4 regions of the Pseudoduganella sp. SL102 genome follow, and region 1 is predicted to be linked to each of the others. Evidence: predicted binding sites of a transcription regulator. Region 1 holds the regulator's gene; each other region holds the start of a gene.

Evidence for each region. Region 1 encodes LexA, which represses DNA repair genes until DNA is damaged. Its sites were predicted from a motif close to ACTGTATNNNNATACAGT; they were not measured.
Region 2: a site for LexA is predicted at 1,441-1,458, ahead of dinB (DNA polymerase IV). Genes of this name have one in related genera too.
Region 3: a site for LexA is predicted at 5,583-5,600, ahead of OU994_RS30440 (putative DNA modification/repair radical SAM protein). Genes of this name have one in related genera too.
Region 4: a site for LexA is predicted at 6,422-6,439, ahead of recA (recombinase RecA). Genes of this name have one in related genera too.

What each region holds. Positions count from the first base shown of each region.
Region 1 is NZ_CP115554.1:6,043,976-6,051,574, forward strand. It holds gene rplI (50S ribosomal protein L9) at 1-120, opposite strand, end outside; gene rpsR (30S ribosomal protein S18) at 154-444, opposite strand; gene priB (primosomal replication protein N) at 475-765, opposite strand; gene rpsF (30S ribosomal protein S6) at 781-1,167, opposite strand; gene lexA (transcriptional repressor LexA) at 1,512-2,195, shown strand; gene OU994_RS25580 (cystathionine gamma-synthase family protein) at 2,486-3,727, opposite strand; gene purF (amidophosphoribosyltransferase) at 4,036-5,556, opposite strand; gene OU994_RS25590 (CvpA family protein) at 5,597-6,085, opposite strand; gene OU994_RS25595 (SPOR domain-containing protein) at 6,121-7,143, opposite strand; gene folC (bifunctional tetrahydrofolate synthase/dihydrofolate synthase) at 7,152-7,599, opposite strand, start outside.
Region 2 is NZ_CP115554.1:102,823-110,421, reverse strand. It holds gene OU994_RS00460 (methyl-accepting chemotaxis protein) at 1-167, opposite strand, end outside; gene OU994_RS00455 (porin) at 184-1,275, opposite strand; gene dinB (DNA polymerase IV) at 1,504-2,655, shown strand; gene OU994_RS00445 (hypothetical protein) at 2,659-3,234, opposite strand; gene OU994_RS00440 (recombination-associated protein RdgC) at 3,538-4,434, shown strand; gene OU994_RS00435 (asparaginase domain-containing protein) at 4,539-5,024, opposite strand; gene OU994_RS00430 (L-asparaginase) at 5,170-5,922, shown strand; gene OU994_RS00425 (D-2-hydroxyacid dehydrogenase family protein) at 6,024-7,031, opposite strand; gene OU994_RS00420 (phosphoenolpyruvate carboxykinase (GTP)) at 7,483-7,599, shown strand, end outside.
Region 3 is NZ_CP115554.1:7,162,629-7,170,227, forward strand. It holds gene OU994_RS30420 (ABC transporter ATP-binding protein) at 1-291, opposite strand, end outside; gene OU994_RS30425 (ABC transporter substrate-binding protein) at 293-1,288, opposite strand; gene OU994_RS30430 (TauD/TfdA family dioxygenase) at 1,497-2,423, opposite strand; gene OU994_RS30435 (UdgX family uracil-DNA binding protein) at 2,566-4,014, opposite strand; gene OU994_RS30440 (putative DNA modification/repair radical SAM protein) at 4,341-5,570, opposite strand; gene can (carbonate dehydratase) at 5,739-6,407, opposite strand; gene dnaJ (molecular chaperone DnaJ) at 6,701-7,599, opposite strand, start outside.
Region 4 is NZ_CP115554.1:7,110,065-7,117,663, reverse strand. It holds gene OU994_RS30230 (prolyl oligopeptidase family serine peptidase) at 1-1,708, opposite strand, end outside; gene OU994_RS30225 (sodium:solute symporter family protein) at 1,791-3,842, opposite strand; gene OU994_RS30220 (DUF4212 domain-containing protein) at 3,839-4,123, opposite strand; gene OU994_RS30215 (sensor histidine kinase) at 4,116-5,636, opposite strand; gene OU994_RS30210 (response regulator transcription factor) at 5,633-6,325, opposite strand; gene recA (recombinase RecA) at 6,509-7,579, shown strand.

The DNA.
Region 1 (7,599 bases):
GGTGGCGCGGCGTGCCAGTTTTTGCGGGATCAGGAAGTTACGTGCGTAGCCGTCCTTGACCTTCACCACGTCGCCCAGGTTGCCGACGTTGATAACTTTTTCCAGCAGAATGATTTGCATAATGTTCTCCAGTTCTATCTGTACTGCTGCCGATTAGGCGTGGTGCAGATCGGTGTACGGCAGCAGGGCCAGGTAGCGCGCGCGCTTGATCGCGGTATCCACTTGACGCTGGTAGTGCGCCTTCGTGCCGGTCAGGCGTGCCGGCATGATCTTGCCGTTTTCCTGGATGAAATCTTTCAGGGTGTCGACGTCTTTGTAATCGACTTGCTCAACGCCAGCGGCGGTGAAGCGGCAGAACTTCTTACGCTTGAACAGCGGGTTCTGCTGTTTGCGCTTTTCTTTCAGCTTGGCTTTGTTTTTGTCGAACTTTTTACCGAATGCCATTTTAGGCTCCTGTATTAAATATTGTGTCGCTCAGGCGGCACGAAAATCAATGATGTGAAAAACCAGGCTCTTGCTGTTGCGGCTTTTCCTGGCAAGGAACCCCGAAAATTCGTAGGCACCTCCCAGTGGCGCGGCGCTGAAACGGCCTGAAATCTCTCCCGCGGCGACCGCGGCGATTTCAAATTCCGTCTGGCGGGCAATGCCTGCCTCGACCTGCTGCGAACTGTGCTGCAATACTGCATTCACGATTGGCAGCCCGGCGGGGGTGTAGCGAATGACTTCCCGCTCGGCGATCAGGCCGGTGAACCTCAGCTCGTTCAGCAAGACTCCCCGGATTTAGGCTGCAGCTGCTGCAGGAGCGGCCGCGGCTTCAGCGCGGTGGCTCTTGGCGGCGTCTTCACGCTGGACCGACTTCATCATCGGCGAAGGAGCGGTTTCCGCTTTCTTCATCTTGACGGTCAGGTGGCGCAGCACGGCATCATTGAATTTGAACGCGGTTTCCAGTTCGACCAGAGTGTCGTTGTCGCACTCGATGTTCATGCAGATGTAGTGAGCCTTGGCCAGCTTCTGGATGGAGTACGCCATTTGACGGCGGCCCCAGTCTTCCACGCGGTGCACGTTACCGCCGCGCGAGGTCACGCTGGCTTTGTAACGTTCGATCATCGCGGGCACTTGCTCGCTCTGGTCCGGATGGACGATAAATACGATTTCGTAGTGACGCATGCAAACTCCCTTAAGGACTGTTGATAGCCCACCCTGGCGTCAAGACAGGTGTGGGAAGAGGTAAGCCCGCAAGCATAGCAGGAATTTTCAGCGATTGCTAGCCACCGGGAAGGCCCTCACCCCTGCCGCAGGGCCGAGAACGCGCGCTCCGGCGCGCTGCGCGGCAGGGCCGAATCCCCAGAGCGGGCGCCCTTTTCCCGACTATTTCCGCCGCCCACCGTGCCCTTCGGCCGGATTCCGCAAATATTTCATGTTCGAACGGTGTTTTCCCTTGCATTCCCTTTAGCACTGTACAAAAATACAGACTGTTCATATCCACAGCTAATTTCACGGCTATTCGCATCATGATCAAGCTCACCGCTAGGCAGGAACAAATTCTCAACCTGATCAGGGATGCCATCGAGTCCACCGGCTTCCCGCCAACCCGCGCCGAGATCGCCGCCGAGTTGGGGTTCAAGTCGGCCAACGCGGCCGAGGAGCACCTGAAGGCGCTCGCGCGAAAGGGCGCGATCGAAATCACCGCCGGCACGTCGCGCGGCATCCGCCTGCTGGGCGATCGGGCGGCGCGCCCGGCATCATCCACGTCATCGTCGACACCATCACAATCCGGCTTCGACTCCCTGCCGCAAGTGCCGGCGGCATTGCTGATGCAATTGCCGCTGATCGGCCGCGTGGCCGCCGGCTCGCCGATCCTGGCGCAGGAAAACCTGGAAAAAACCTACAGCGTCGATCCGGCCCTGTTTTCGGCGAAACCGGATTTCCTGCTGAAGGTGCGCGGCGAATCGATGCGCGATGTCGGCATCATGGACGGCGACCTGCTGGCCGTGAAGAAGGTGGACAGTGCCAAGAACGGCCAGATCGTCGTGGCCCGCATCGGCAGCGAAGTCACCGTGAAGCGCTATCGCCGCACCGGTTCCACCATCGAACTGCTGCCGGAAAATCCCGACTTCAAGGTGATCACCGTGACGCCGGAAGACGAGTTCGCGCTGGAAGGGCTGGCCGTCGGGCTGCTGCGCACCTGGCATTGATGGCCGTTTGCATTGATGGCCGTTTGCATTGATGGCCATTGCATTGATGGCCATTGCATTGATGGCCATTGCATCGAAAGCCACCCGCGGGCCGGGCGTCAATTATCCGGCTGCCCTTCTCGTCCATCACCCGCTTGGACTGACTGACGCTTGGACAGGCTGACGCTTGGACAGGCTGACGCTTGGTCAACTGATGGCACTACGCGAAAAACCCTGCTGAAGTACGGCGGCGCCTGACTCCGGCTGGCGCGACGGTTGCGGCATCCAGCCGCGGCCGTCGCGCCGGCACATCATGCGTCCAGCGCCTGCCGGAAATCCTCGACCAGGTCGGCGGTATCCTCGATGCCGACCGATACGCGGATCAGCGATTCCGCAATGCCCATCGACGCGCGGCGCTCGGCGCCCATCTCATAGAAGATCGTGTGCGCGACGGGAATCACCAGCGTGCGCGTATCGCCCAGGTTGGACGCCGGCACGGCGATCCTCAGGCGGTTCAGGTAATCGAAGCAGTCGATGCCCTCGCGCAGTTCAAAGCTGAACAGCGAGCCATAGGCCTTGAACAGGTCGGTGGCGATGCCGTGCTGGGGATGCGACGGCAAGCCTGGATAGTGCACAGCCGCCACGCGTGGATCGGCCGCGAGCATGTTCGTCACGGCCACGGCGTTGGCGCAGGTGCGCTCCATGCGCAGCGCCAGCGTTTCCGCGCCCACCGCGATGTGGTGCGCCGCTTCCGGGCCCAGCGAGGCGCCGAAGTCCCGCAAGCCCTTGGCACGCACTTGTGTGATGCCCCACATCGCCGGCGCCGCCTTCTTGTAGTTCTCGAAAATGTTCGGGAAGCGCTGCCAGTCATAGGCGCCGGTATCGGTCAGCGCGCCGCCCAGCGCGTTGCCGTGGCCGGCGATCGACTTCGTCAGCGAATTGACGACCAGGCCGGCACCCACGGTTTTCGGCTGGAACAGGTACGGCGTGGTCATCGTGTTGTCGACGATGTACAGGATGCCCTTCGCGGCGCACAGCGCGCCGATACGCTCCAGGTCGGCAATCTGGGTGCGCGGATTGGCGATCGTTTCCACGAACACGATGCGCGTGTTGTCCTTCAGCGCGCTTTCGACGTTGGCGACATCGGTCGCATCGACGAAATCGACGCCGACGCCCTGCCCTGCCACCGTCTGCCACAGCGAATTCGTGTTCCCGAACAGGAAGGACGACGACACCACGTGGTCGCCGGCGCGCAGCAGCGCCTGGAACACGGCGCCGATCGCCGCCATGCCGGTGGCGAAGCACAGCGTGGCCACGCCGCCTTCCATCTTGGTGATCTTTTCCTCCAGCGCGGAGACGGTCGGGTTGCCCTGGCGGCCATAGCGGAAGCCCGGCTCGCGGCCCTGGAATACCGACGCCAGCTGGCGCGCATCCGTATAGCCGAACGCCACGGACGTGTGGACGGGCTTGTGCAGCGAACCCTGCTCGATGGTCTTCTGGCGGTCGCCGTGCAGGATCGTGGTGGTGAAACCGTAGTTTTTCTTTTCGCTCATATCGTCGTGGAGAAAGGTCCCAGCCAGCGCTGGTTGTTTTACAACACCGGGGGGCGTAGCCGGGATTCCGAGGAGCATCGCTCCTTGCCGGCGTAGCGGTCCTGCCATGCAAGGCAGGATTCCTTCCAGCCCCCCCATTTTGCCAATCCGGGACTGTCCCCGATTTTACGAATCCGGGACTGTCCCCGATTTTACGTTTCGGTTGTTTTACAACGTTGGGGACTGTCCCCGATGTTGCATTCGGTTGTTTTGCAACGGCAGGATAAAGCGTGGGGATACAAAAAGGGCTCCGCGCGGAGCCCTGGTGCTTACGCTTCGGTGGTGGCCGCGTTCAGGTTCAGCTGGGTGCGCGCGGCGTCCTCCACTTTCACCTTGGGATTGTGGCGGGCGTGCTCGATGCGGTCGAGGTAGTCGGCCGATACGTCGCCGGTGATGTACTTGCCGTCGAAGCACGACGCTTCAAAGCTCGTCAGCGCCGGGTTGACATCCGAGATGGACCGCTTCAGGTCGTCCAGGTCCTGGTAGACCAGCGCGTCGGCGGTGATTTCCTTGCACACTTCCTCGACGGTGCGGCCGTGGGCGATCAGCTCGTCGCGGGTCGGCATGTCGATGCCGTACACGTTCGGATACAGCACCGGCGGCGCGGCCGAGGCGAAGATCACTTTCTTGGCGCCCGAATCGCGCGCCATCTGCACGATCTCGCGGCTGGTGGTGCCGCGCACGATGGAATCGTCGACCAGCAGCACGTTCTTGCCCTTGAACTCGTCGCCGATGGCGTTCAGCTTCTGGCGCACCGATTTCTTGCGCAGTGCCTGGCCCGGCATGATGAAGGTGCGGCCGATGTAGCGGTTCTTGATGAAGCCTTCGCGGTATTCCTTGCCGAGGCGCAGCGCCAGCTGGATCGCGGCCGGGCGCGACGAATCGGGGATCGGCATGACGACGTCGATGTCGTCGGCCAGGCCTTCGCGCTTGATTTTCTCGGCCAGGTATTCGCCCATCTTCAGGCGGGTACTGTAGACGGAGGCGCCGTCGATCACGGAATCGGGGCGCGCCAGGTACACATACTCGAACACGCACGGGTTCAGCGTGGGATTGTCGGCACAGATGCGCGCGTGCAGCTTGTTGTCGGCATCGATGAACACGGCTTCGCCTGGTTCCACGTCGCGCACGAAGTGGAAGCCGGCGCCTTCCAGCGCCACCGATTCCGAAGCCAGCATGTATTCGGTGCCGTTCTCGGTTTCATTGATGCCCAGGCAAAGCGGACGGATGCCGTGCGGATCGCGGAAGCCCAGCAGGCCGACATCGGCGATCTGCGCCACGGCCGCGTAGCCACCGCGCACGCGGCGGTTCAGCACGGTGACCGCGTCGAACAGGGTGCCGGCGTCCAGCGAATAACCGGTGGTGGCGCGCATGATTTCGTGGGCCAGCACGTTCAGCAGCACTTCCGAGTCGGAATCCGTGTTGATGTGGCGGCGATCGTTCTTGAACATCTCGGTCTTGAGCTGTTCCCAGTTCGTCAGGTTGCCGTTGTGGGCCAGCGTGATGCCGAACGGCGCGTTGACATAGAACGGCTGCGCTTCCTCTTCCGACGACGAGCCGGCCGTGGGGTAGCGGCAGTGGCCGATGCCCGAATTGCCCATCAGCGAACGCATGTTCCGTGTACGGAACACGTCGCGCACGAGGCCATTGGCCTTGTGCATCGAGAACATGCTGCTGTGATTCGTTGCGATACCGGCCGCATCCTGGCCGCGGTGCTGCAACAGCAGCAGCGCGTCATACAGCAGCTGGTTGACAGGTTGATGGGAAACGACGCCGACAATGCCACACATATTGTGCTCCTGAACAGGGTGCTGCTTGATGTAAGAAACTCTAAAATTGCACATGCTGCGCCACGGCAGCGGGAAGGAACGGTTTCACGGTGCGCACGCCCGTTTCCGCGATGGGGGAGAACATGGCCTCCCGCCAGAAGTCCTGCTGCGGGATCGACGTCATGCCGCACAATATGACGCCCGCCAGCACGATTACAAGGCCGCGCCCCAGGCCGAACAGGCCACCCAGTCCGCGGTCCGCCAGCGACATGCCGCCCGCCTCGATCAGTGCCGACACGGCCATCGACAGCAGCCCCATCAGGATGCGCACGCCGATGAACAGCGCCAGGAACGCCACGATCAGCCGCACGATCTCGCCTGGAATCACGGCTGGCAACAGCGCCGCCAAAGCCGCGCTGTACGCGTTGGCCACCACGAAGGCCACGATCCAGCCCAGCAAGGACAGCATTTCCTTGACCAGGCCGCGCAGCGTGCTGACGATGATGGAAGCGATCAGCACGAACAGCACCACGTAATCGAAAATCGTCACAGGAGCAATGAAAAGGTCAATGCCACGGCATCACGTCACGCCGGGCTCAGGCTGCCGGACAGGCCGATCTTCTGCAACTTCGCCTTGGCCTTCTCGGCTTCCTCGCGGCTGCCGAACGGCCCCACTTTCACGCGGGTCAATTCACCGGACGGCGATTTCTGCGTGAACGACTTGATGCCCGCATCGCGCAGCTTGCCCTGCAATTCCTCGACCTTGTCCTTGGCGGCCAGCGCGGCCACCTGGATCACGTAGCGGCCGCTGTCGGCGGGCGCCGCGGCTGGCGCGGCCTTCCCTTCCAGCAGGGCCAGGGCGCGTGCCGCGTCGTCCGTTTTCGGCACCGGCTTCGCTTCAGGCCTGGCTTCCGCCTTCGGTTCGGGTTTCTTCGGTTCCGGCCTGGCTTCGGCCAGCTTTTTCGGCTCCACCTTGGGCTCGTCCCAGCCAGCCACTTTCGCCTCGTGCTTCGGCTTGGGTTCGGGCTTGACTTCCAGCTTGGCCACTTTCGGCGGCTCGGTCTTCACCGGGGCGGGCCGTTCCTCCAGCTTCGGCAGCGGCCGCGGCGGTGCGGCGACGACCGGCGTATGGTCTTCCGGCTCGACGATTTCCTCGCTCTGGTCGAGCGCCTCGGCCTGGGCGGTCTTGGCGTCGGCCAGGGATTCTTCCGGTTCCTTGGCGTCAGCGACAGCGGCATCCTCGGCTGCAGTGTCGTCCGCGGCGGCCTTGGCACTGTTGTCGGGTTTGTCGCGCGGCGGAATCTGGATCGCGATGTCGTTGTTCAGCGGCTTCGGCTCGGAATCGAGCACCATCGGCAGGCCGATCGCCACGGCCAGCGCCAGCGCGATCGCCCCCACCAGGCGGCGGCGCGCGCGCTTCTTTTCAGGCAATACGGGATCGGGAGCATCCTTGCGGGCGCGGCCACGGGTGGCGCCGGCGCTGTCGGCGGACGAGGCGCGCTTGGAGCGGGCCCGCTCCGTGATCGCGCGGTCATCCGCGGCGCGGTAGTAGCCGCTGTCTTCTGGGGACTGCTGCTTGTTTTTACCGAATTTCGAGAACAAGCCCATGCGTGATTTCAGTGAAGGGAAGATTTTCGGGCGGCCATGACGCCAGCCACCGTCAGGAACGAGCCAAAGACCACAATTCTATCATTCTCGCCCGCGCGGCTCATTGCATTTGCAAAAGCTTGTGCCGGGGTATCGAATATATGCACGGTTTTTTCATGCAGATCGGGCGCCAATGCCTGCACTTTCGCGGCAAGTTCCGATGCGCTGGCGGCGCGCGGCGATGGCAGCGTCGTCACGCACCAGTGATCGATGGAGCCGCCGATGGCCTTGATGACGCCATCGATATCCTTGTCGTGCATCGAGCCGAACACGGCGAACGTGTACGGGTGGAAGCCCATATTGCCCAGGTTCTGGTTCAGCGCCGAGGCGGCATGGGGGTTGTGCGCGACGTCAAGGATCACGGTGGGGCGGCCCGGCAGCACCTGGAAGCGGCCCGGCAGCTCGACGGTGACCAGG
Region 2 (7,599 bases), 1.5 Mb from region 1:
TTGAGCAGCGTGACCTTGGCATAGCGGTCGTTGACCAGCTGTTCGGTACGGCCCGCCACTTCCTGGATGCGGCTGATGCCGATCATGGACATCAGCAGCATGATGACGATGGTCACCGCGAAGCCCAGGGCGAGACGGGCACCGATACGCAGATTGGAAAGATTCACAAGCAGTTCCCCCGGGTCAGTATGAATGGCGCACGCCCACGCCATAGCTCATGGCGGAGGGCAGCGTGGTGATGCGGTCGCGCATCGCGACCGTGTACAGGTCGGTGCGCTTCGACAGCCGGTAGTCGTAGCCCAGCGATGCGGTGCGGCGCGATCGATCGGTGCCGAACAGCGTGCCGCCGCGGCGCGTATCGGCCACGTCGAACAGCACGGCGCCGGGGCCGGCGGGCATCGAGAAGCCCACGCTGTACGTGCGGTCGCGCAGGCCTTCGGCGCCAGCCGCGTCGTTCAGGGTGCGCTGCCAGGTGCCGTACAGCTTGATGCGCGTGAAATCGTAGGTGGCGCCGACGAACACGGCACGCTGTTCGTCCAGCAGCGCGTAGTTCACCGGGCTGCGCGTGGCATCGATGATGGGGGCGCCCGAGTTGGGGTTGCTGGCGCGCACCCGGTGCACGAACGTTGTCAGCGCCAGCGGGCCGTTGTTGTACATCGCGCTGATGGCCAGGTTGTTCCGGTCAGAGTCGCCGCCCCGTTCGCCGGCCTGGTAGTGCAGCCCGGCGCGCAGGCCGCCGAACGATGGCGTGGTGTACACCACCTGGTTGCTCCAGCCGCTGTCGCCGGCGTTCGTCGAGGCCCACGTGCGCGCGGCGAACGGCCCGGTGGGCACGTAGGAATGCAGGACCAGCGGCGAGAACGTGAACGAATCGCCGAACGGGTTGAACAGGATGTTGGGCAGGAAGCTGGGCGCCGAGGCGCGGCCCACCTGCAGCCGGCCGAGGCGGCCAACCAGCGCCACGTTGGCATCGCGCGAGAACAGGTTGTCGCCGGCGAAACGGCCGGACACGCCGGTATCGGTCTGGAAGAAGCCGGTCAGGTAGAACTCCGCGTACAGGCCATCGCCCAGGTCTTCCTTGCCGCGGAAGCCGAACCACGACGTGGTCATGCCGCCGCTGCCCAATACCGTGGTGCGGTCGGCATCGCCGCTGTTCTTCATCGAGCCCACGAAGGCATCGACACCGCCCATGATCGTGATCGAGGTCTGCGCCGTGGCGGGCAGCGCGCAGGCCAGCAGAGCAACACAGCTGGAAAGACGGCGGATGGGTGTCATGTTCGCGTGGCTGGCTGAAAGAACCGATGGTACGCGCGTTCCCCCTGCGCACGATATCCGCGCGCCTCTACTGTTGCGTAAACACGATGGATAAAATGGCACTAAGTAATTGAAAAATAAACCAAATATGACAACGTTCCCGGGTGCTGGCGGACCCTGCCGCATACTGGATATAATCCCAGTGTCAGTCTTTCCCACGCTCAGTCTTTTCCCCAGCCTCGACAAGCCATGGTCCCGCCGCGCCGCATTGCCCACCTCGACATGGATGCGTTTTTCGCGTCGGTGGAACTGCTGCGCTATCCGGAGTTGCGGGGCTTGCCCGTGGTGGTGGGCGGCGGCTCGCGCCACCAGCCGGTGCTGCAGCCGGACGGCACGCGCCGCTTCTCGAAGCTGCGCGACTATGCCGGCCGCGGGGTCGTCACCACATCCACCTACGAAGCGCGCGCACTGGGCGTGTTTTCCGCGATGGGAACGATGAAGGCCGCCGCGCTGGCGCCCGAGGCGATCCTGCTGCCGACCGATTTCGAGTCGTACAAGCGCTATTCGCGGCTGTTCAAGGAAGCCGTGGCCACCATCGTGCCGGACATCGAGGACCGCGGCATCGACGAGATCTACCTCGACCTCACCGACCATCCGGAAGAAACGCGGGCACTCGGCATGCGGCTGAAGGCGGCCGTGAAGGATGCCACGGGGCTGACCTGCTCGATCGGCATCGCGCCGAACAAATTGCTGGCGAAGATCAGTTCCGACCTGGACAAGCCGGACGGGCTCACCATCATCGGCTTCGACGACGTGCCGAAGCGCATCTGGCCGCTGTCGGCCAAGAAGATCAACGGCATCGGCCCGAAAGCCTATGCCAAGCTGACATCGCTCGGCATCGAGACGGTGGGCCAGCTGGCCCAGGCCGATCCGAAACTGCTGCAGGAACACTTCGGCCTCCATTCCGCCGAATGGCTGCACCGCGTGGCGCACGGGCACGACGAGCGGGCGGTGGAGACCCGTTCCGATCCGAAAGGCGTGAGCCGCGAAACCACCTTCGAGCGCGACCTGCACGCGAAGCACGACCGCGATACCTTGTCGGAGATTTTCACGCGGCTGTGCACGAAACTGTCGGACGACCTGCACCGCAAGCGTTTCGCCGGCCGCACCGTGGGCATCAAGCTGCGCTATGCCGATTTCCGCACCGTGACGCGCGACGTGACGCTGCCGTCGCCGACGGCCGATGCTGCCACGATCCGCCGCGCCGCCGGCGAATGCCTGCGGCGCGTACCGCTGGACCAGCGATTGCGGTTGCTGGGCGTGCGGGTCAGCGCGCTGGTACCGCTCGACGAGGCCGAGCGGTACCGGGTGGGGGAGCAGGGCGAGCTGTTTCCGGTGTAAGGCTTAGGGGATTGGCGCGATGCGGAGGTTGGCGAGCACCAGGTCATACAATTCCGGTGTCAATTCGCCAGCCAGCGTGTACACCGTGTCACCACCCTCGACAACGATCTGGACCGTTTGCGTCTCGGCCTCTGCCGCTTCGATCCAGTAAGCATGCAATCTGCCCTTGGAAGCCTTGGTATAACGGATGGCTCTTTCCACTCCCTCTGCCTTGCGCGCCAGCGAGTGGCCGTTCGGGCGGCCGAGCATGTCGAGAAATTGCTGGCCAGTGGTACTGCAAGGCAGTTCAGGGTATCTCCCGATGACCTCTTGTCGTGGCGATCCCAGCAGGATCAAGGAGCGTCCGGGCGGGGCGCCTCGAAGCAGCAGATGAAGACCGGTCGCGCCAGGAAAGGCGAATACCCGATCGATCGATGTCTCGGGCAGGCGCAATTCCAGCTCGCCAAATTGCAGGGCCATGCAGCCGGGGCAGGGCGCGGGGCGCGGCCACGGACGCGATTCGAGGCGGTTTGCGCCGGATGCGGATAGGTGACAAGTCAACATTGCTGCCACTGCAAGCGACATCCAGTTGCGGATCATGCCCGCACCTTGCCGCATGGAACAGAATCGTCCATTTTTTTCATTACCGCTGCACGCATTTCGTCTGCCATGGGATGCTCCATTGAGGGTTGAGGAGAGGAATCACTCAACAGTAGAAGGGCGCCGGCAGCTACGGCTTGAGGACCGTCAGGGATGGCAGTTCATGCGGAACGAATAGATAGGATGCGGCGTGAGAGTGCAAGCGTTTCAGCCCCCTGACGCATCGAAAATCGCGGTAGTGCCTGCGCCGGGCCGGGTGTAAAATGCTGAGCTTTGCAACGCGTAAAACAAGGTCATTTGAGCATGTGGTTCAAGAATCTACAGATCTACCGACTGCCCGCTCCGTGGGCATTCGCTCCCGAAAAACTCGACGAAGCACTGCGTCCCCACGCGTTCACGCCGGCCAGCAGCAATGAGATGCTGCGCCAGGGCTGGGACTCGCCGCGCGGCAACGGTTCGCTGGTGCACGTGGTGAACCAGCAGATGCTGCTGTTGCTGGGCACCGAGAAGAAACTGCTGCCGTCGACCGTGGTCAACCAGGTAGCGAAGGCCCGTGCCGCCGAGATGGAAGAACAGCAAGGTTTCGCTCCCGGCAAGAAAGCGATGAAGGAGCTGAAGGAGCGCGTGCACGACGAACTGCTGCCGCGCGCCTTCACGATCCGCAGCAATGTGTGGACCTGGATCGACCCGGTCAACGGCTGGCTGGTCGTCGATGCCGCCAGCCCGGCCAAGGCCGACGACGTGATCAAGCTGCTGCTGAAGGCGGTCGACCGCCTGCCGCTGGAAAGCCTGCGCGTGCAGCGCTCGCCGGTGGGCGTGATGACGGCATGGCTGCAGGAAGACGAAGCGCCGGCCGGCTTCACCGTCGACATGGATACCGAGCTGCGCGCCACCGGCGAGAGCAAGGCCGCCGTGCGCTATGTGCGCCACACGCTGGAGCCCGAGGAAGTGCGCCGCCACATCGCGGCCGGCAAGCAGTGCACGCGCCTGGCCATGACGTGGGAAAGCAAGATCTCGTTCGTGCTGACCGAGTCGCTGGCGATCAAGAGCATCAAGCCGCTCGACGTGCTGAAGGAAAACGATGCCGTCACCCGCAATGACGACGAGCGTTTCGATGGCGATTTCATGCTGATGACGGGCGAACTGTCGCAGCTGCTGAAGGACGTCGTCGAGGCGCTGGGCGGCGAAGCCGTCGCCTGAGGGAGATAGCAAACCAGGCAATACAGGACCCGTCATACGGGGGTCTCATAAAGGACGCATGCCCGGGCACCGACTGCCCGGCATGCGTTTTTTTCATCCCGCGGCTACCTCGGCTGGAACACGCCCGCCGCACGGTTTTTCTGCACGTTGTCCCACGCGAAAATACGGCCGTTCATGGCCACATACACGCCCGCCGGCAGCGCCTGCGCGACGCCGCACGCAAAGCCCAGGTTGAAGAAGGCGTCGGAACCGTCGATCTCGTAGGGGATCATCGCGCCCGTGAAGACGATCGTCTTGTCCAGTGCGGCGGGGCCCAGCACGGCGGCGGTTTCCTTCATCGTGTCGGTACCGTGCACGATGACGATGGCCTTCTCCGGCGCGGCCTGGCACGAGGCCAGCACGCGTTCCCGGTCGGCATCCTGCATGTCGAGCGAGTCGAGCAGGGGCAGCAGTTCCAGCTCGACGGGGGTGGTGATGCGGGCCCGCGCAATGGCGGCGGGGAGGTGGCTGTCGGCGAAGCCCAGCGTGCCGTTCAGTTCGTTGTAATGCTTGTCGAAAGTACCGCCCGTGGCGATGATGCGCAAAGTCATGGTGTTTCGTAAAGTGGGTGGCGGAAATGGCCAATGATAGCCCGCACGCGCGCCGGCAAGTCAACAAAAAAGTTTGTTTGTACTCGGCTGGCAAGTTGCCACGTCGTTGAGTACACTAGTTTTTTTGCCCCCATCAGCCATGTCCGTGAAAGCGCTCGCCCCGGGAACCGTCATCTTCCACCGCCATCGCGGCTATGGCGTGATCACGGCCGTCAACCTGCTGACGGGCTGGATCGCGGCCCGCTTCGGCAGCGAGGCGCGCACGCTCGACCTGAATCTTTCCACCGATGAAGTGCAGTTCGCCGATGGCGAAGCGATCCTGTTCCGCCGCACCCCGCCGGACCGCATGCCCCACGCGCGGCTGATGGCGATGGTGCGCGCGCTGCACCAGGCCGGCTACCAGCGGCTGTACCTGTATTCGTGGCCGAAGCCGTCCGGCCTGCACTGGCGCTGGCACATGTTCACCGGGCAGCGCGACTGGATGCAGCGCTCCTGGCGCGAGGGCTGGTATGGCTCGGGTGCCGACTACAACGTCAATCCCGTGATGGGTTGGGGCGACTCGCCCGGCGCCACCACCGAAGAGCTGATCCACGCGCTGGCGCAATTCGACCCGCAGGGGCTGGCGCAGGCGCTGGGCCGCGACGAAGATCACACGGCATGGTTCGCCAGCGTGTGCGATGCGCTGCTCCCGGGGTATATGTACAGCCTGCACATGCAGCGTGCGGACGGCGCGCCGCTGACGGACATGCCGCCGGTGCCCGTGGTCCCCGTGCGCGCCGGGCTGGCGCCGTACAGCGGCCCCGACATCGGCTGGCCACCGGGCTGGGCCGGCCTGTGGTCGAAGGTGCACGTCATGCCGGCGCCGCGTATCAACCTCACCGGCATTCCCGAGGGCTGATCCCGACTGCGGAACGCAGCCTTTACAGGCTCAGCCTTACACGCGCGGATCTCGCCACCCGGCCGTATCGATGCGGCTCTCGCACGCTCGGCCTTACGAACTCAGCTTTTAACGCCACGCACGTTGGTGCGGTAGTCCGGGTTCAGGATCGTGCCGTATTGCCCGTCGAAGAAATCGACCAGGTTGCGGAAGGCGTGGCTGAAGTACAGCTCGTAGCTATCCTTTTCCACGTAGCCGAGGTGCGGCGTGGCCAGCACGTGCGGCATGCGCAGCAGGATGGAGTCGGCGGGCAGCGGTTCGTTCTCGAATACGTCCAGCGCGGCGGCGCCCGGGCGGCCGGAGCGCAGCGCCGCTTCCAGCGCGCCTTCGGCCACCAGTTCGGCGCGGCTGGTGTTGACGAACAGCGCGGTCGGCTTCATCCGGGCCAGGTCGTCCGCCGTGACGATGCCGCGGGTGGCGTCCGCCAAGCGCAGGTGCAGGGTGAGCACGTCCGCTTCCTCGAAGAATGCCGCGCGGGACCCGGCGGCACGATAGCCATCGACCGCGGCGCGGGCGCGGCTGTCGGCGCTGCCCCAGACCAGCACGTCCATGCCGAAGGCCTTGCCGTAGCCAGCCAGCAGCTTGCCGATCTTGCCGTAACCCCAGATGGCCAGGGTGCGTCCGTTCAGTACCGTACCGAGTGTATTGAACGGCTGGCTGGTCGACACGGTTTGCCACGTGCCTTCCTTCAGGTGCGAGGCATACGGCACGATCTTGCGCTGGGCCGCCATGATCAGCGCCCATGTTAGCTCGGCCGGGGCAACCGGCGAACCGGTGCCTTCCGCGATCGCAATGCCGAATTCGGTGGCGGCAGCCACGTCGATATGCCCGCTCACCTTGCCTGTTTGCGATATCAATTTGAGGTTCGGCAACTTGGCCAGCAAGGCTCGGTTGAGCTGGGTCCGCTCGCGGATCAGCACCAGCGCATCGAACGGCGCCAGCCGGGCCACCAGCTGGCCGAGCCCGCGCGTGGAGCGATTGAATACTTTTACGTCATGACTGTCGAGAAGTGAAAAGCAGTCCAGTTCGCGCACGGCATCCTGGTAATCGTCGAGTATGGCAATTTTCATGGGAGTTAGATGAAATTCCTTTTGAATTAGTAGCTAGTTAACGAGATTGTGAATATCTCAAATAGCTTACTACTTTAGTCAACCATTTTTCCTACATTTTTGTCGGAAAGCCGAAAGGGCAGGTGTACAATCGATCACGCCGTTGAGCGCCATGCATGCGCTCCGGCAATTATTCGTTCCTTCTCCTGTAGCAGCGCTAACAATCAACGTCGAATTCACGCCGCACCCGATGCGAATTTATTGTGGATCCACGTTGAAAAGCGCCGGGAGCGCGCCCTCGATCTTGCCCATCTGGCAATCGGGCGCAATGACAGACCGCCGTGCATCGCCGCGCATTCTTACCTGATGGATGCGGTTCCGGGCGAGCTAGCCAAAAGCTGACGACGATCCTGCCGCCGGGACAATTCCGCGGGACGAGACAGAATTCTTAATTGGCATTGGAGGTAGTACCATGAACCAACCCCTGATGGAGGGCGTTGCCGCGATGAACGCACCAGCTTACATCAAACATCAAAAGCTGATCAATTGGGTGGCCGAAGTGGCCGCGCTGACGAAGCCCGATCGCATC
Region 3 (7,599 bases), 1.1 Mb from region 1:
TTCCTGGAACACGCAGATGCGGTCCGGCCCCGGCTTCGTGATCGGCTTGCCGCCCAGCGTGATCGAGCCGGCCGCCAGCGTGATGAATCCGCCGACCGCCTTCAGCAGCGAGGACTTGCCGCAGCCCGATGGCCCCAGCAGCACGAAGCGGTCGCCGCCGAACACGTCGAAGTCGACATCCTGCGTGGCGCGCACCGCATGGCCACCGCTGCGGTATTCGAGGGTAACGCCGCGGGCGCGCAACAGCGCCTCGGCGGGCGAAGGTGGCCGAACGACCTGCAGCGGTGCCATGTCAGCTCCCCTTCGCCACCAGCGGCTCTTCGAAGAAATAATCGCGCCAGGTCGCCGGCTTGTTCTTCACGGCTCCCACGCGGTGCATGAACTGGGCGATCTTCAGCGTGTTCTGCGGCGCGATGTTGAATTGCACCTCGGGATTCTTGAAGATCTTCACGAGCAGGGCACGGTCGATATTGCTCTTGTTGGCTTTCAGGTAGATGTCGGCCGCGCCTTCCGGGTTCTTCGCCGCGTAGTCGGCCGCCTCGGCAAGCGCCTGCACGAAGGAACGCAGCGTCTTCGGGTTCTCCTTGCGGTATTTCTCGGTGGCGTACAGCAGCGTGGCCGATGCCGGGCCGCCCAGTACGTCATACGATTTCAGGATCACGCGCGCATTCGGGTTCTGCGCCAGCTCCTGTTCCTGGAACGGCGGCGTGGCGAAGTGGCCGCTGATCTCGGTGCCGTTCGAGATGATGGCCGTGGCGGCATCCGGATGCGGCAGTGTCTGCGTGAACTTGTCGAGCCGGGCGAATTCCTTGTCGCCCCATTTCTGCGCCGCGGCCAGCTGCAGGATGCGCGACTGCACGGAGACCGTGACGGCGGGCAGCGCGATGCGGTCGTTCCCGGTGAAGTCCGCGATCGATTTCACTTTCGGGTTGTTGGTGATCAGGTAGTACGGGAAGCTGCCCAGCGATGCCACGCCCTTTACGTTCTGCCGGCCCCGGGTGCGGTCCCAGACGGTGATCAGCGGGCCGACGCCAGCCCCGGCAATATCGATACTGCCTGCCAGCAGCGCATCGTTGATGGCGGCGCCACCCGACAACTGCTTCCATTCGACCTTCACGTCCACGCCATTCTGCTTGCCGTATTTCTCGATGAGCTTTTGCTCCTGGGCGATGTTCAGGATCAGGAACGGCACGCCGAATTGCTGGGCGATGCGGATGGTGCCTTCGGCCTGGGCTCCGGTGGCGAGAACCAGCGCGAGCGCGCCGGCGGCGATATTCAATGCTTTCATCAATTTTCCAGAATGGTTGGTCGGCCACCGCGGCGGCCTGTCACGTGGGTGTGCAGGAACATTTCAAAAAAACCGGTGACAGGCTCCAATTTCGCGGAAACATTTCAAAAGAAATGGTGACTGTCACCGTTTTTGCGGAAACATTTCAAAAGAAATGGTGACTGTCACCGGTTTTAAGAAAAAAGAATCGGAGCCTGTCACCGGTTTTTCAGTAAGGCACGTCGCCTTCGATGGTGGTGCGGTACAGCTTGCGGCGCTGGTCGGCCGGACAGCCGGCGGCCAGGTGCATCAGCGAGCGGTTGTCCCAGAACACCATGTCATGGGGCCGCCATTCGTGGCGGCACACGTGCGCGGGCTTCACGCTATGGGCGAACAGCTCTTTCAGCAGCGCGTCGCTGGCATCCTCGGGAATGCCGACGATGCGCGTGGTGAAATGCTCGCTGACGAACAGCGCCTGCCGCCCCGTTTCGGGGTGCGTGCGCACCACCGGGTGCACCACCGGTTTCACTTCATCGATCTGCGCCTGCGTGAGGTTCGGGCGCCATGGGCTGCGCCGCTGCAGTTCGGCATACTGCTTCAGGTAGCTGTGCTCGGCCCTGGCGTAGCGGATCTCGCGCTTCACTGCCTCCGGCAGCGTGTCGTAGGCCAGGTGCATGTTGGCGAACAGCGTGTCGCCGCCTTTGGCCGGCAGCTCCTGTGCATGCAGCATCGAGCCCAGGCTGGGCCTTTCCTTGTAGGACAGGTCGGAATGCCAGAAATGGCCGGCGTCGCCCAGGCCGACCGGCTTGCCGTCTTCGACGATATTCGAAACGACGAGGACTTCCGGGTGCCCCGCCAGCTGGAAATTTCTCAGCACATGGATTTGCAAGGGCCCGAACAGGCGGGAAAAATTCACCTGCTGTTGCGGCGTGATGCGTTGGTCCCGGAACACCAGCACGTGGTGCTCCAGGTGGGCGGCATGCAGCTGCAACAAGGCCTTGCGGGAGAGCGGCTGTGCCAGGTCGAGGCCAATCACTTCAGCGCCAAGGGGACCTTCGAACGGGCGAATGTGCAGCGATGCTTCACGTGAAGTTTCTGCATTTACCGCGGCATTCTTGACAGCACTTGGTACTGCGGCACTCAGGACTGCGGACATGTGATGCGCTCCAGCTGACGGGGTCGGAAGCTCGTCCGGCACCGCGCTTTCCACGGCCACGGCACCAGTCGAGTGAAGCCAGTCTATGCCGCGCGCATCATGATGAAAACGAATGCTTTTTGATATCGATATGCGGTTTGCATCAGCCGGGCGTCGCGCCGCCGGCCAGTTGCTGCGCCGTTTTCAGCGCCTCCACGATCGCCGCGAATGCCGCCTGGCGCGACTCGCGGTCGGGCACCCGCAACGCATACGCGGGGTGGTAGGTGACGACGACCCAGCGCCCTTCGTGCTCGAACGGCGCGCCCATGTAATCCTTCATCGTCACGCTGCCGGTCTGCAGGACCGATTTCAACGCGGTGCTGCCGAGCGCCACCAGCACGTCCGGCGCGACCGTTTCAAGTTCCGTCTCGAGCCAGTAGCGGCAGGCCATCACTTCCTTTTGCGCGGGCGTCTTGTGCAGACGGCGCTTGCCGCGCGGCTCCCACTTGAAGTGCTTGACGGCGTTGGTGACATACACGGTGCGCCGGTCCAGGCCCGCTGCATCCATCGCCTTGTCCAGCAGGTCGCCGGCCGGGCCGACGAAAGGCTTGCCGGCCAGGTCTTCCTGGTCGCCGGGCTGCTCGCCCACCAGCATGATCTTCGCGCGCCGCGCGCCCTGCCCGGCCACGGCCTGCGTGGCGTTCTGCCACAGGTCGCAGCGGCGGCACTCGTCCAGCGAACTGGGTTGCTGGCGCTCGGGCGCCGCCTTTTCCGGGGCGATGGGAATCGTGGTGCCGCCGCGCTTGCCGACGGTATCGAGCTGCCCCACCTTGCGGGCACCGGCGGCGGCCTGCGTGACCATGTGCGGCACCACGGCCGCTTCGGGCAGGTTCTTCCAGAACCGCTGGCGGATGTGGTTGTGCATGATGTCCGCATTCAGGCGGGCCGGATTGAAGATGCTGCGGTAGTAGGTGAGCCACAGGGATTCGCCGGCATCGTCGAAGTCCGCCGCGCTGCGCGCCAAAGCCTCGCCTGTGTGAAGGGTGGCGCCATCCCACAGCACGGTGGCGTCGGGCGTGGCGATCATCCAGCTGGTCTTGCCCATGCGTTTCGCGAAGTGCTGCGCGACCTGGGGCAACACGTCGTGCGCGGGCTCGAACCAGGCAACGAAACGCGGCGCCCCCGCTTCTTCGGGACGCTCGCGAAAGCGCAGGTAGGCATGCATGTCGTGTTCTTCGTGCCGCACCGCGCGGACCATGCCGGCAAGGCGTGCACCGTCTTCATCCGCCATCGAAATGACCTCGTGTTCGCCAGCGTGCCAGCGCCACAGCACGCGGTAAAGGAAGGCCCAGCGGTCGTGGGCGCGATAGCAGGCGGCGCCTTGCAGCATCTCCATCAGTCTGCGGGAGATACGCGGCTGCGCACCGGCTGGAAGATTCAGGGGCGGCGGGTCCGATCGCTCATCGGGGTTATGAGTTTCCTCACTGGCCAACTTACTTGCTGATTCAATTGCCGACTCGGTTACTGCCTTGCTGCGTACTTCAGTTGCTACTACGCTTGCTACTTCAGTTGCCACTTCACTTGCTACTTCAGTTGCTACTTCAGTTGCCACTTCACTTGCTACTTCAGTTGCTACTTCACTTGCCACTTCACTTGCTACTTCAGTTGCCACTTCACTTGCTACTTCAGTTGCTACCTTGCTGCGTACTTCAACTTCATCGACTACTTTGCTACCCGAGTCATTCAGCATACCTACAGCCATTGGAGGCATTGCACTCAGCAGGTCTCCGCCGCCTTCCTGCAAAACCCATTGTACGTATTCGGGCGGAATGCGGCGCACGATCAGGGCCCGCGCGGCGGCGCGCCATTCGCCGAACGAAGTGACCACCACCGGCTGGCCGGACAGCACGCGTGCCACCACATCCACCTGGCCGCCTGTCATGCGGCCTGCAGTTCCGGGAACAATGCCATCTGCTGCGGCACGTCGGCCATGGCCCGGCGCAGCGTATCGGACGACGTGGTATCGCGCGCCGGCCGGTAGTCGGCGGTGACGATGAATGGCGCCACTTTCTTCATGCTGCAGCGCAGGCGCGCAAGGTCGGCCCAGCGCACTTGCCGCATGCGGCGCAGCTCGACGATGCGCTGCGCATTGCGGATACCGATGCCGGGGATGCGCGCGATCATCTGCGGCTCGGCGCGGTTCAGGTCCATCGGGAAGTGTTCGCGGTGCGCCAGTGCCCAGGCCAGCTTCGGGTCGATGTCGAGCGACAGGTTGCCCGACGCGGGCAGCAGTTCCTTCGCCTGGAAGCCGTAGCTGCGCAACAGGAAGTCCGCCTGGTACAGCCGGTGCTCGCGCAGCAGCGGCGGCGGCGCCAGCGGCACGCTCTTCGGGCTTTCCGGGATCGGGCTGAAGGCGCTGTAGTAGACGCGCTTGAGCTTGTAGCTGCCGTACAGCGTTTCCGCCGTGGTGAGGATGCGCGCGTCGTCGCTCGCATCGGCGCCCACGATCATCTGCGTGCTCTGCCCCGCCGGCGCGAATGCCGGCGCGCGTGGCTCCGCTTCCTTCTCGTCCAGCTTCAGGCGGATATTGCCCATCGCCAGCTTGATGGTGTGGACGTTTTTCTCGGGCGCCAGTTTCTGTACGCTGTCCTGCGTGGGCAGTTCGATGTTGACGGACAGCCGGTCGGCATAGCGGCCGGCCGCCTCGATCAGCGCCGGGTCGGCATCGGGAATCGTCTTCAGGTGGATGTAGCCGCGAAACTGGTGCACTTCACGCAGCTCGCGCGCGACGGCGACCAGCTGTTCCATCGTGTAGTCGGCGGACTGGATGATGCCGGAGCTGAGGAACAGGCCGTCGATGTAGTTGCGCAGGTAGAAGTCGACGGTGAGCTTGACCACTTCCTGCACGGTGAAGCGGGCGCGCGGCACGTTCGATGTGCGGCGGTTGACGCAGTACTGGCAATCGTAAACGCAGAAATTGGTCAGCAGGATCTTCAGCAGCGACACGCAGCGGCCATCCGGCGTATAGCTGTGGCAGATGCCCATGCCGTTGGTGGCACCCAGGCCATCCTTGCCCTCCGACGAACGCTTCGGCGCACCACTGCTGGCGCACGATGCATCGTATTTCGCCGCATCGGCCAGGATTTCAAGTTTGTCGTTCAGCTCCATGATCGGCACCCAACTGTACAGATATACAGTATACCGAAGTCCTGTTCAGGACACCGTACGGGCGTGCCAAAAAGCGGGTCAGGCGCGGTTCAAGGTTCAGGAACCAAAAAATAGGGACGGTCCGGTGCTCCGGTCCGTCCCTGATTTGCCTTGGTGCTTTGCGGCGCGTTACGCGGCGCTGTAGTTGTTGGACAGCCGGTCTTTCAGCTTTTCCTGCAGTTCGGAGAATTGCGTGATCGTCATGCCCAGATCGTGCAGGTGCCCGTCGTTGATGCCGTAGACCCAGCCATGCACGGTCACCTGCTGGCCGCGGTCCCACGCGTCGCGCAGGATGGTGGTGGAACTGACGTTGACGACCTGCTCGACCACGTTCAGCTCGACCAGCTTTTCGCTGCGCACGCGTTCGTCGAGCACGGTGCCGAGGTAGCGTTCATGTTTCTGGCTCACATCCGCCACATGGCGCAGCCAGTTGTCGACCAGGCCCACGCGGGCGCCGGTCAGCGCGGCGTGCACGCCCTTGCAGCCATAGTGGCCCACGATGATCACGTGCTTCACCTTCAGCACTTCGATCGCGAACTGCAGCACGGAGAGGCAGTTCAGGTCGGAGTGGACGACGACGTTGGCGATGTTACGGTGCACGAACACATCGCCCGGCAGCAGGCCAAGCAGTTCGTTGGCGGGCACGCGGCTGTCGGAACAGCCGATCCACAGGTATTCGGGAGAAGCCTGGTTGGCCAGGCGCTGGAAGAATTCCGGGTCGCGCGCGACCATCGAATCGGCCCAGCGGCGGTTGTTGTTCAGCAGTTCCCGCAGGTCGGAGGGCTTGGTATCGTTCATGATGCTCCTTTCAGACGTGACAAGGCCGCCGGTTGCAGGCCTCACAACGCGGCGGCCGTAGATACAAATGCCAGTTTACCCGATTAATGCCCGGTCGGCCGAACGTACTTTTTTGGTAGCGGTCCCGAGATTTGTTCTACTTACGTGCGTCTCGGGGCCTCGAGAAACCGTAATGAGCGACGTCAGACCTGGTTGAGGAACGGAGCTGTACTCAGGTACAGCCGGTCCGCCGCTGCGGAGTACCGGAGACCAGCGGCTGGCGTTGCGCAATAGGTTTATCGAGGTCCTACCAATCATTCGAAGAAGTCTTTTACCTTGTCCATCCAGGTTTTCGACTGCGGGCTGTGCTTCGAGCCGCCCTCGGTGGTGGCGCGTTCGAACTCGCGCAGCAGTTCCTTCTGCTTGTCGGTCAGCTTGACCGGCGTTTCCACGGCCACGTGGCAGAACAGGTCGCCCGGATAGCCGGAGCGCACGCCCTTCACGCCCTTGCCCTTCAGGCGGAAGGTTTTACCGGATTGCGTTCCTTCGGGAACGGTGAACGATACTTTGCCGGACAGCGTGGGCACTTCGATTTCGCCACCCAGGGCCGCCTTGGCGAACGAGATCGGCATTTCGCAGTGCAGGTCGTCGCCTTCGCGCTGGAACACAGCGTGCGCCTTGATGTGGATTTCCACATACAGGTCGCCCGGCGGCCCGCCATTGGTACCCGGTTCGCCGTTGCCGGACGAGCGGATGCGCATGCCGTTGTCGATGCCCGCCGGGATCTTCACTTCCAGCGTCTTGTTGCGCTTGATGCGGCCGGCGCCCGAGCACGTGGGGCACGGTTCCGGGATGATCTTGCCGGTACCGTGGCACTTCGGGCAGGTTTGCTGGATGCTGAAGAAGCCCTGCTGCATGCGCACCTGGCCATGGCCGCCGCACGTGGAGCAGGTGACCGGCGACGTACCCGGCTTGGCGCCCGAGCCGTGGCAGGAGTCGCACTTGTCCCATGCCGGCACGCGGATCGTCGTGTCGAAGCCGTGGGCGGCCTGCTCCAGTGTGATCTCGAGGTTGTAGCGCAGGTCCGCGCCGCGGTAGACCTGGGGTCCGCCGCCGCGCCGGCCGCCACCGCCGCCGAAGATGTCGCCAAAGATGTCGCCGAACGCATCGCCGAAGCCGCCTGCGCCACCGAAGCCGCCACCGCCCATGTTCG
Region 4 (7,599 bases), 1.1 Mb from region 1:
CGCCGATCAGTTGCGGCATGCCGTAGCGCATGTACTGCTTCGGGACATCGGAACCGTGCAGCCAGCTGCCGTACATCAGCCGCAGGTCGGCCACACCGGCCCATGCCACGCCGCAGCGGTACAGGTCCGGGTCGCGGATCAGGCCCATCAGCGTGGCATAGCCGCCGTAACTGGCGCCGGCGATGCAGATGCGCTGCGGATCGGCGATGCCTTGTGCGATGGCCCAGCGCGCGCCATCGGCCACGTCGTCCTGCATCGCCAGGCCCCACTGTTTCAGCCCGGCGGAGAAGTGGCGTGCGCCATAGCCGGTGCTGCCGCGAAATTCCGGTTCCAGCACCGCATAGCCGCGCGAGGCGAGGAACTGGGCGTGGGCCGACGAGCCCCATTCCGTGCCGCGCACCCACGGGCCGCCGTGCACCAGGACCACCATCGGCAATTTGCCCTGGCGGCTCGCGCCTGCCGGCAGCGTCAGCAGCCCCGGGATCGGCAAGCCGTCGCGCGCCGTGTACAGCACGTTTTCCTGCGTGCCCATCTGCCGCGCCTGGATGCGGGGATGCGCCTTGCCGACGGGGCTGAACTTGCCCGTTTCGCGGTTGTACAGCAGGAAGACCTTCGGCTGCCGGTCCGAGTAGGTCGTGACCAGCACGAACGGCGTTTCCGGCCGGCGCGGCACCTCGACCAGGTTGACATTGCCGGGCAGCTTCGCGTCGATGGTGGCCTGCAGCGCCTTCAGTTCGGGATCGAGCCACAAGGTATCTTCCGAATCGCCCTTGTAGCGGATGCCGGCCAGCTTGCCGGCCACCTGGATCAGGTGGCCGGAGAAATCGTGCCTGTCGAGGGCGAACAGCGCCTGGTCGCCCACCTTGCCGGTGGCCGGATCGAACACGTGGACGGCGCGCCGGTCGCCGTTGCGGCGGGCCGCCACGTACAGCCGGCCATCGGCAGCGAATTCCAGCGGCTCGAAGCCGCCGCTGGAATCGACATAGCCATCGAACGTGGTGACCACGCGCCACTTGTCTTTTTCCAGCAGCCAGATGGTGTGCTTTCCCTCTTCCAGCGTGACCGCCATGCGCGGTTCGCCCCGCGCATCGAGCATCCAGTTCAGCACATGGCCCGGTTCCGTCACTTCGGTGGTGCGGCCGGTACGCGTGTCGAGGCGCAGCAGCTCGATCGCCAGCACGGCGCCGCTGGTTTCGAAATGGACGCTGCGCACATAGGCGCTGTCCGAATCCTGCGCGCCCGGCTGCGGCAGCATGTAGGTATGCCAGGGCAGCAGCTTGTCGCCGTCGCCGGTGCGGACGAAGCGGCCGCGCCGCTCCGCCAGCGGGCGGAAGTTCTTGCCGTCGCGATCGACCGCGTAGAGCCCGGGCGCGGCATTGACTTCGCCCGGTGCCAGGTCCTTGTCGGTGCTGTCGAACAGCAGCCGGTTGTCGCTGACCCACTGGAAGTGGCCGATGTCGCCGTCCGCGAACGAGGCCACCACCTTGGCGTCCAGCGTGGCCAGGTCGACGACGGCCAGCCTGTCGCGGCCGCCCTCCGCCGCAGTGACCTTGGCGGCCAGGTGGCGTCCGTTGGGCGACAGTTGCGCGCCGCCGAATTCGGCGTTGTCGAAGAAGTCTTGCACGGGCGGTGGCGCGGCGGCGGCGCGGCCGGGCAGCAGCAGGGCGGCAGCCAGCAGGGCCCCGGCCAGGAGAGCGGAAGTCGGCATGAAAGTCGGTAATAACAGTAAGTCAGCGAACTTATCATGCGTCCCGTTCCAGCTTTCTCACCAAATGTCACATGATCAATTTTTATTTAATTTCATTAATTTCCGGCGTGCGGATGTGGCGCACCAGCGCCGCCTGCCGCGGTGCCGGCGGCGGTGTCAGCAGGCTGACCAGGGCCAGCGCCGCGAGCCCGGCCGGCACGCCGAACACGGCGGCCGAGATCGGTGCGATGTCGAACCATTGGGCGGCCGCGCTGCCGCCCAGCGTGGGATTGGTGCGCACCATGTAGAACTGGCAGACCAGGAAGCCGGTAGCCATGCCGGCCAGCGCGCCCCAGCGGTTGGCGCGGCGCCAGAAGACTCCCATCACGAGCGCCGGGAACAGCGTGGAGGCGGCCAGCGAGAACGCGGCGCCCACCAGCGACAGGATATCGCCCGGTTTCGACGAAGCGGAATAGGCGGCCACGAAGGCCACGCCGAGCAGGATCAGCTTCGAGATCGTCACGCGTTTTTGCGTGGATGCCTTCGGGTCGACGATCTTGTAGTACACATCGTGCGACAGGGCGTTGGAGATGGCCAGCAGCAGGCCATCGGCCGTGGACAGGGCCGCGGCCAGGCCGCCGGCCGCCACCAGGCCGGAAATCACGTAGGGCAGCCCGGCGATTTCCGGCGTGGCCAGCACCAGCACGTCGCCGTCGATGGCGATCTCGGCCAGCTGCACGAGGCCGTCGCCATTGATGTCGGTGATGCTGATCAGCGGGTTGGCCCGGTCCACGCTGGCCCAGTACGACACCCAGGTGGGCAGCTCGGAAAAATGGCTGCCGACCAGCGCGCTGTAGATGTCGTATTTGACGAGTACCGCCAGCGCGGGGATGGTCAGGTAGATCAGCAGGATGAAGAACAGCGTCCAGAACACGGAGACGCGGGTTTCGTCGACCGACGGCGTGGTGTACGAGCGCATCAGGATGTGCGGCAGCGCGGCGGTGCCCAGCATCAGGCAGAACGCCAGCGCGATGAAGTTGCGGCGCTTGATGTCCGACTGTTCCTGCGTGGCGCCCGGGAACGGTACCGCGTGCGGCGTCAGCGGCCGCGCGCGCCGCAGGTTGTCATTGCGCGCCGCGTTCCAGATGGCCACGGCATCGTCGGCACTCTTCGGGTAGGCGATCAGCGCACGCTCGGCGGCGCGGATTTCCAGCAGCGAGGCGTTGCGCAGGCGGACGTTGTCGAGGGCATGCTGCAGTTCGGCGCGCCCGGTTTCCCACGAGGTGGGCAGGCCGTCCAGGCGCTGCTGGTATTGCGCGGCGCGTTCGCGGAATACATCGCGCACGGCCGTTTCCCTGGGGTCGGCGGCCAGTGCGGCTTCGCGCGCCGACAGTTGCGGCAGCAGCTTGCCATAGGCCACCTGCGGGATCGGATTGCCGCTGTGCTTCGCGGACAGCCACATGGCCGGGATCAGGAAGGCGGCGACGATGATGATGTACTGCGCCACCTGCGTCCACGTGATGGCGCGCATGCCGCCCAGGAAAGAGCAGACCAGCACGCTGGCCAGGCCGAGGAAGATGCCGACCGAGAAATCGACGCCCGTGAAGCGCGAGGCGATCAGCCCCACGGCATAGATCTGCGCCACCACGTAGGTAAACGAGATGAGGATGGTGGCGGCCACCGCGCACAGCCGGACCGCGCGGCCGTTGGACGGCCCGCCATAGCGCTCGGCGAGGAAATCGGGAATCGTGTACTGGCCGAACCTGCGCAGGTAGGGCGCGATCAGCAGCGCCACCAGGCAGTAGCCGCCGGTCCAGCCCATCACGAAGGCCAGGCCGTCGAAGCCGTTCAGGTACAGCGTGCCGGCCAGGCTGATGAAGCTGGCGGCCGAGATCCAGTCGGCCGCCGTGGCCATGCCGTTGAACAGCGCCGGCACGCGCCGACCGGCCACGTAGTATTCGGCAACGCTGGAGGTGCGCGAGACCAGCCCGATGGAGGCATACAGCACGATGGTGGCGAACATGAACATGTAGCCGATCCACACGCGCGGCATGCCTTCGCTTTCCAGCATCGCCAGCGACAGCAGGAACGCGGCGAAGCAGGCGGTGAAGACCAGGTAGTAGCGGGTCAGGCGCTGCCGGAAGGTGCGCTTCACGGCTGTTCCCCGTGGCGGCGGTCGAGCCGGCGCATGCGCCAGGCGTAGACGCCGATGATGGCGAGGTAGACCAGCGAGGCGCCCTGGGCCGCCAGGTAGAACGACAGCGGCCAGCCGAAGAGGGTCAGGTCGGCCAGTTCGCGGGCGTAGAACACGGCCAGGAAACTGGTGGCGATCCAGGCCGCCAGCAGGATCGCGGTCAGGCGGCGCGTGCCGCGCCAGTAGGCGCCGTCGCGGTCGGCCATGTCGGCCGGGCCAGGATGTCCAGGCATGTCAGCCATAGAACGGCGGCTCCTCTTCCGGGGCTTTGTCGGCGGGGCGCGCCGGGAACGTCAGCCGGAACAGGCTGCCGGGATATTTCGGGTGGCTGGCGCGCGGGTTGCTGAAGACGTCGACCTCGGCGCCATGCTGCTGGGCGATCTCGCGCACGATGGCCAGCCCCAGGCCGCTGCCTTCGGCGCTGCTGCCCAGGATCCGGTAGAAGCGCTCGAACACGTGCTGCCGCTCGGCCGGCGGGATGCCGGGGCCGGTGTCCTCGACTTCGAGCACGGGCGCCTCCTCGGCACGCAGGCGCACCGTCACGCTGCCGCCCTGCGGCGTGTAGCGCAGTGCATTGTCGATCAGGTTCGACAGCAGCTCGCGCAGCATCACGGCGTTGCCGTCGATGAGCACGGGGGCATCCGGCCCTTCGTAGCCCAGGTCGATGCGGTAGTTGAACGATGCCGGCACCCAGTCGCGCACGGCGTTGCGCGCCACGTCGGCCAGGTCGAGCGCGGCGAACGCGCTGCCCGACTGTGGCTGGTTTTCCGCGCGCGCCAGCGCCAGCAGCTGGTTGACCAGGCGCGTGGCGGCCTCCGAGCTTTTCGCCAGCTGTTCCAGCGAGCGGTGGATTTCATGCTGGTCGGTCTGGCGCAGCGCCAGCTCCGACTGCATGCGCATGCCGGCCAGCGGCGTCTTCATCTGGTGCGCCGCATCGGCGATGAAGCGCTTCTGCATTTCGATCGATTGCGACAGCCGCGCCAGCATCTCGTTGAGCGAGCGCACCAGCGGCGTGATCTCTTCCGGCACCTGGTTGGGCGCGATCGGCGACAGGTCGTCGATCGGCCGGGCGCGGATGCGCTCCTGCAGCTCGGCCAGCGGCAGCAGCCCGCGCGACAGGGCGAACCAGACCAGCGCCAGCACCACCGGCAGGATGATGAACTGGGGCAGGATCACGCCCTTGATGATCTCGTTGGCGAGCCTGGCGCGCTTTTCCAGCGTCTCGGCCAGCTGCACCAGCGCCAGCCGGGGCGGGCGTTCGCCGTCTTCTTCCAGGTTCACATAGGCGTAGGCGACGCGGATGGGCGTGCCGTGCAGGTTGGCATTGCGGAAGTGCACGGCGCCGGGGGATGCCATGTCCTCTTCCGCTTGCGGGGCGGGGCGGGGCAGGTCGCGGTCGCCGTCGAGATGGCGGCCCTGCGGACCGAGGATCTGGAAGTAGACGCTGTCGACGTCGTCGGCGCGCAGGATGTCGCGCGCAGGACCAGGCAAACCCGCGGTCAGGCGAGTCATTCCGTTGACTTCGCGCACCTGCTGCGACAGCACGGTGACGGCGTCTTCCAGCGCATTGTCGAACGGCTGGTTGGCGATCGATTTCGCCACCAGGTAGGTGATGGCGATGCTCATCGGCCACAGCAGCAGCAGCGGGGCCAGCATCCAGTCCAGGATCTCGCCGAACAGCGAGTGCTGGATCTCCTCTTCTTCCTCGAGGGCAGGGCTCCACGCCGCATCGGAGCGGTCCGCCGGCGAATTCACTTCGGTTCGGCCGCGGCGGCGCTGGAGAATTTTTCGAGACAGTAGCCGAGGCCGCGCACGGTGGCGATGCGCACGCCGCCCACCTCGATCTTCTTGCGCAGGCGGTGCACGTAGACTTCGATGGCGTTGTTGCTGACTTCCTCGCCCCATTCGCACAGGTGATCGACCAGCTGTTCCTTCGACACGAGGCGGCCGGTGCGGGCCAGCAGGACTTCCAGCAAGCCCAGTTCGCGCGCCGACAGGTCCAGCATCTGGTCGTTGATGTAGGCGCTGCGGCCCACCTGGTCGTAGGTGAGCGGGCCGTGCTTGACGACGGTGGAACCGCCGCCCTGGCCGCGCCGGGTGAGGGCCCGCACGCGCGCCTCCAGCTCGGACAGCGCGAACGGCTTGGCCATGTAGTCGTCGGCGCCCAGGTCCAGGCCGGTGACACGCTGTTCGACCGAATCGGCCGCCGTGAGGATCAGCACCGGCAGCAGCGAGCCGCGCGAACGCAGCCGGCGCAGCACTTCGAGGCCGGGCAGCTTCGGCAGGCCGAGGTCCAGGATCAGCAGGTCGAATTCCTGCGTGGACAGGGCGGTGTCGGCTTCCTGCCCGTTCTTCACGCAGTCGATGGCATAGCCGGACTGGCGCAGCGAGCGCGTGAGTCCGTCCGCCAGGACGCTGTCATCTTCGGCTAGTAAAATACGCATGTTGGCAATCGGGCATTGAGGCAATTTCATTGTACTCAATGTGCGACGGCCATTGGAAAAGCACTGTAAAAACGCTGGATTCCGCTTGCACAAACCACTGGATACATATACAGTACTGCTTGTACCGGATCGGTACACACAGGAATATTCGGAATCATTGAACAGTTAAAGGTCAAGGAAATCATGGACGACAAGAAAGCGGCAGTACCTGCCTCCGAAAAAGCCAAAGCGCTTGCCGCGGCGCTGGCTCAGATTGAAAAACAGTTCGGCAAGGGTTCCGTCATGCGGATGGATTCGTCCGCCCCGCTGGAAGAAGTCCAGACCGTGTCCACCGGCTCGCTGGGCCTGGATATCGCGCTCGGCGTGGGTGGCTTGCCGCGTGGCCGCGTGGTCGAGATCTACGGCCCGGAATCGTCCGGTAAAACCACGCTGACGCTGCAGACCATCGCCGAAATGCAAAAGCTCGGCGGCACCTGCGCGTTCATCGATGCCGAACACGCGCTGGACGTCACCTATGCGCAAAAGCTGGGCGTGAACCTGCACGAGCTGCTGATTTCGCAGCCGGACACGGGCGAACAGGCCCTGGAAATCTGCGATGCGCTGGTGCGCTCCGGTTCCGTCGACATGATCGTCATCGACTCCGTGGCGGCACTGACGCCGCGCGCCGAGATCGAAGGCGACATGGGCGATTCGCTGCCGGGCCTGCAGGCCCGCCTGATGTCCCAGGCGCTGCGCAAGCTGACCGGCACGATCAACCGCACCAACACGCTGGTCATCTTCATCAACCAGATCCGCATGAAGATCGGCGTGATGTTCGGTTCGCCGGAAACCACCACCGGTGGTAATGCGCTGAAGTTCTACGCCTCCGTGCGCCTGGACATCCGCCGCACCGGCTCGATCAAGTCCGGCGACGAGGTGATCGGTAACGAAACGAAGGTGAAGGTCGTCAAGAACAAGATCGCGCCGCCGTTCAAGGAAGCGCACTTCGACATCCTGTATGGCGAAGGCACCTCCCGCGAAGGCGAGATCATCGACCTGGGCGTGGAAGCGAAGATCGTCGAGAAGTCCGGCTCGTGGTACAGCTACGGCGGCGAGCGCATCGGTCAAGGCAAGGACAATGCCCGTACGTTCCTGCGCGAACGCCCGGCACTGGCCCGCGAGATCGAGAACAAGGTGCGTGCTTCGCTGGGCGTGCGCGAACTGCCGCCGACCGAAGGCGAAGTAGTAGCGCCGAAACTGAAGGCCGTCGAGTAATCCCGGCTGGCCGCGGGCTT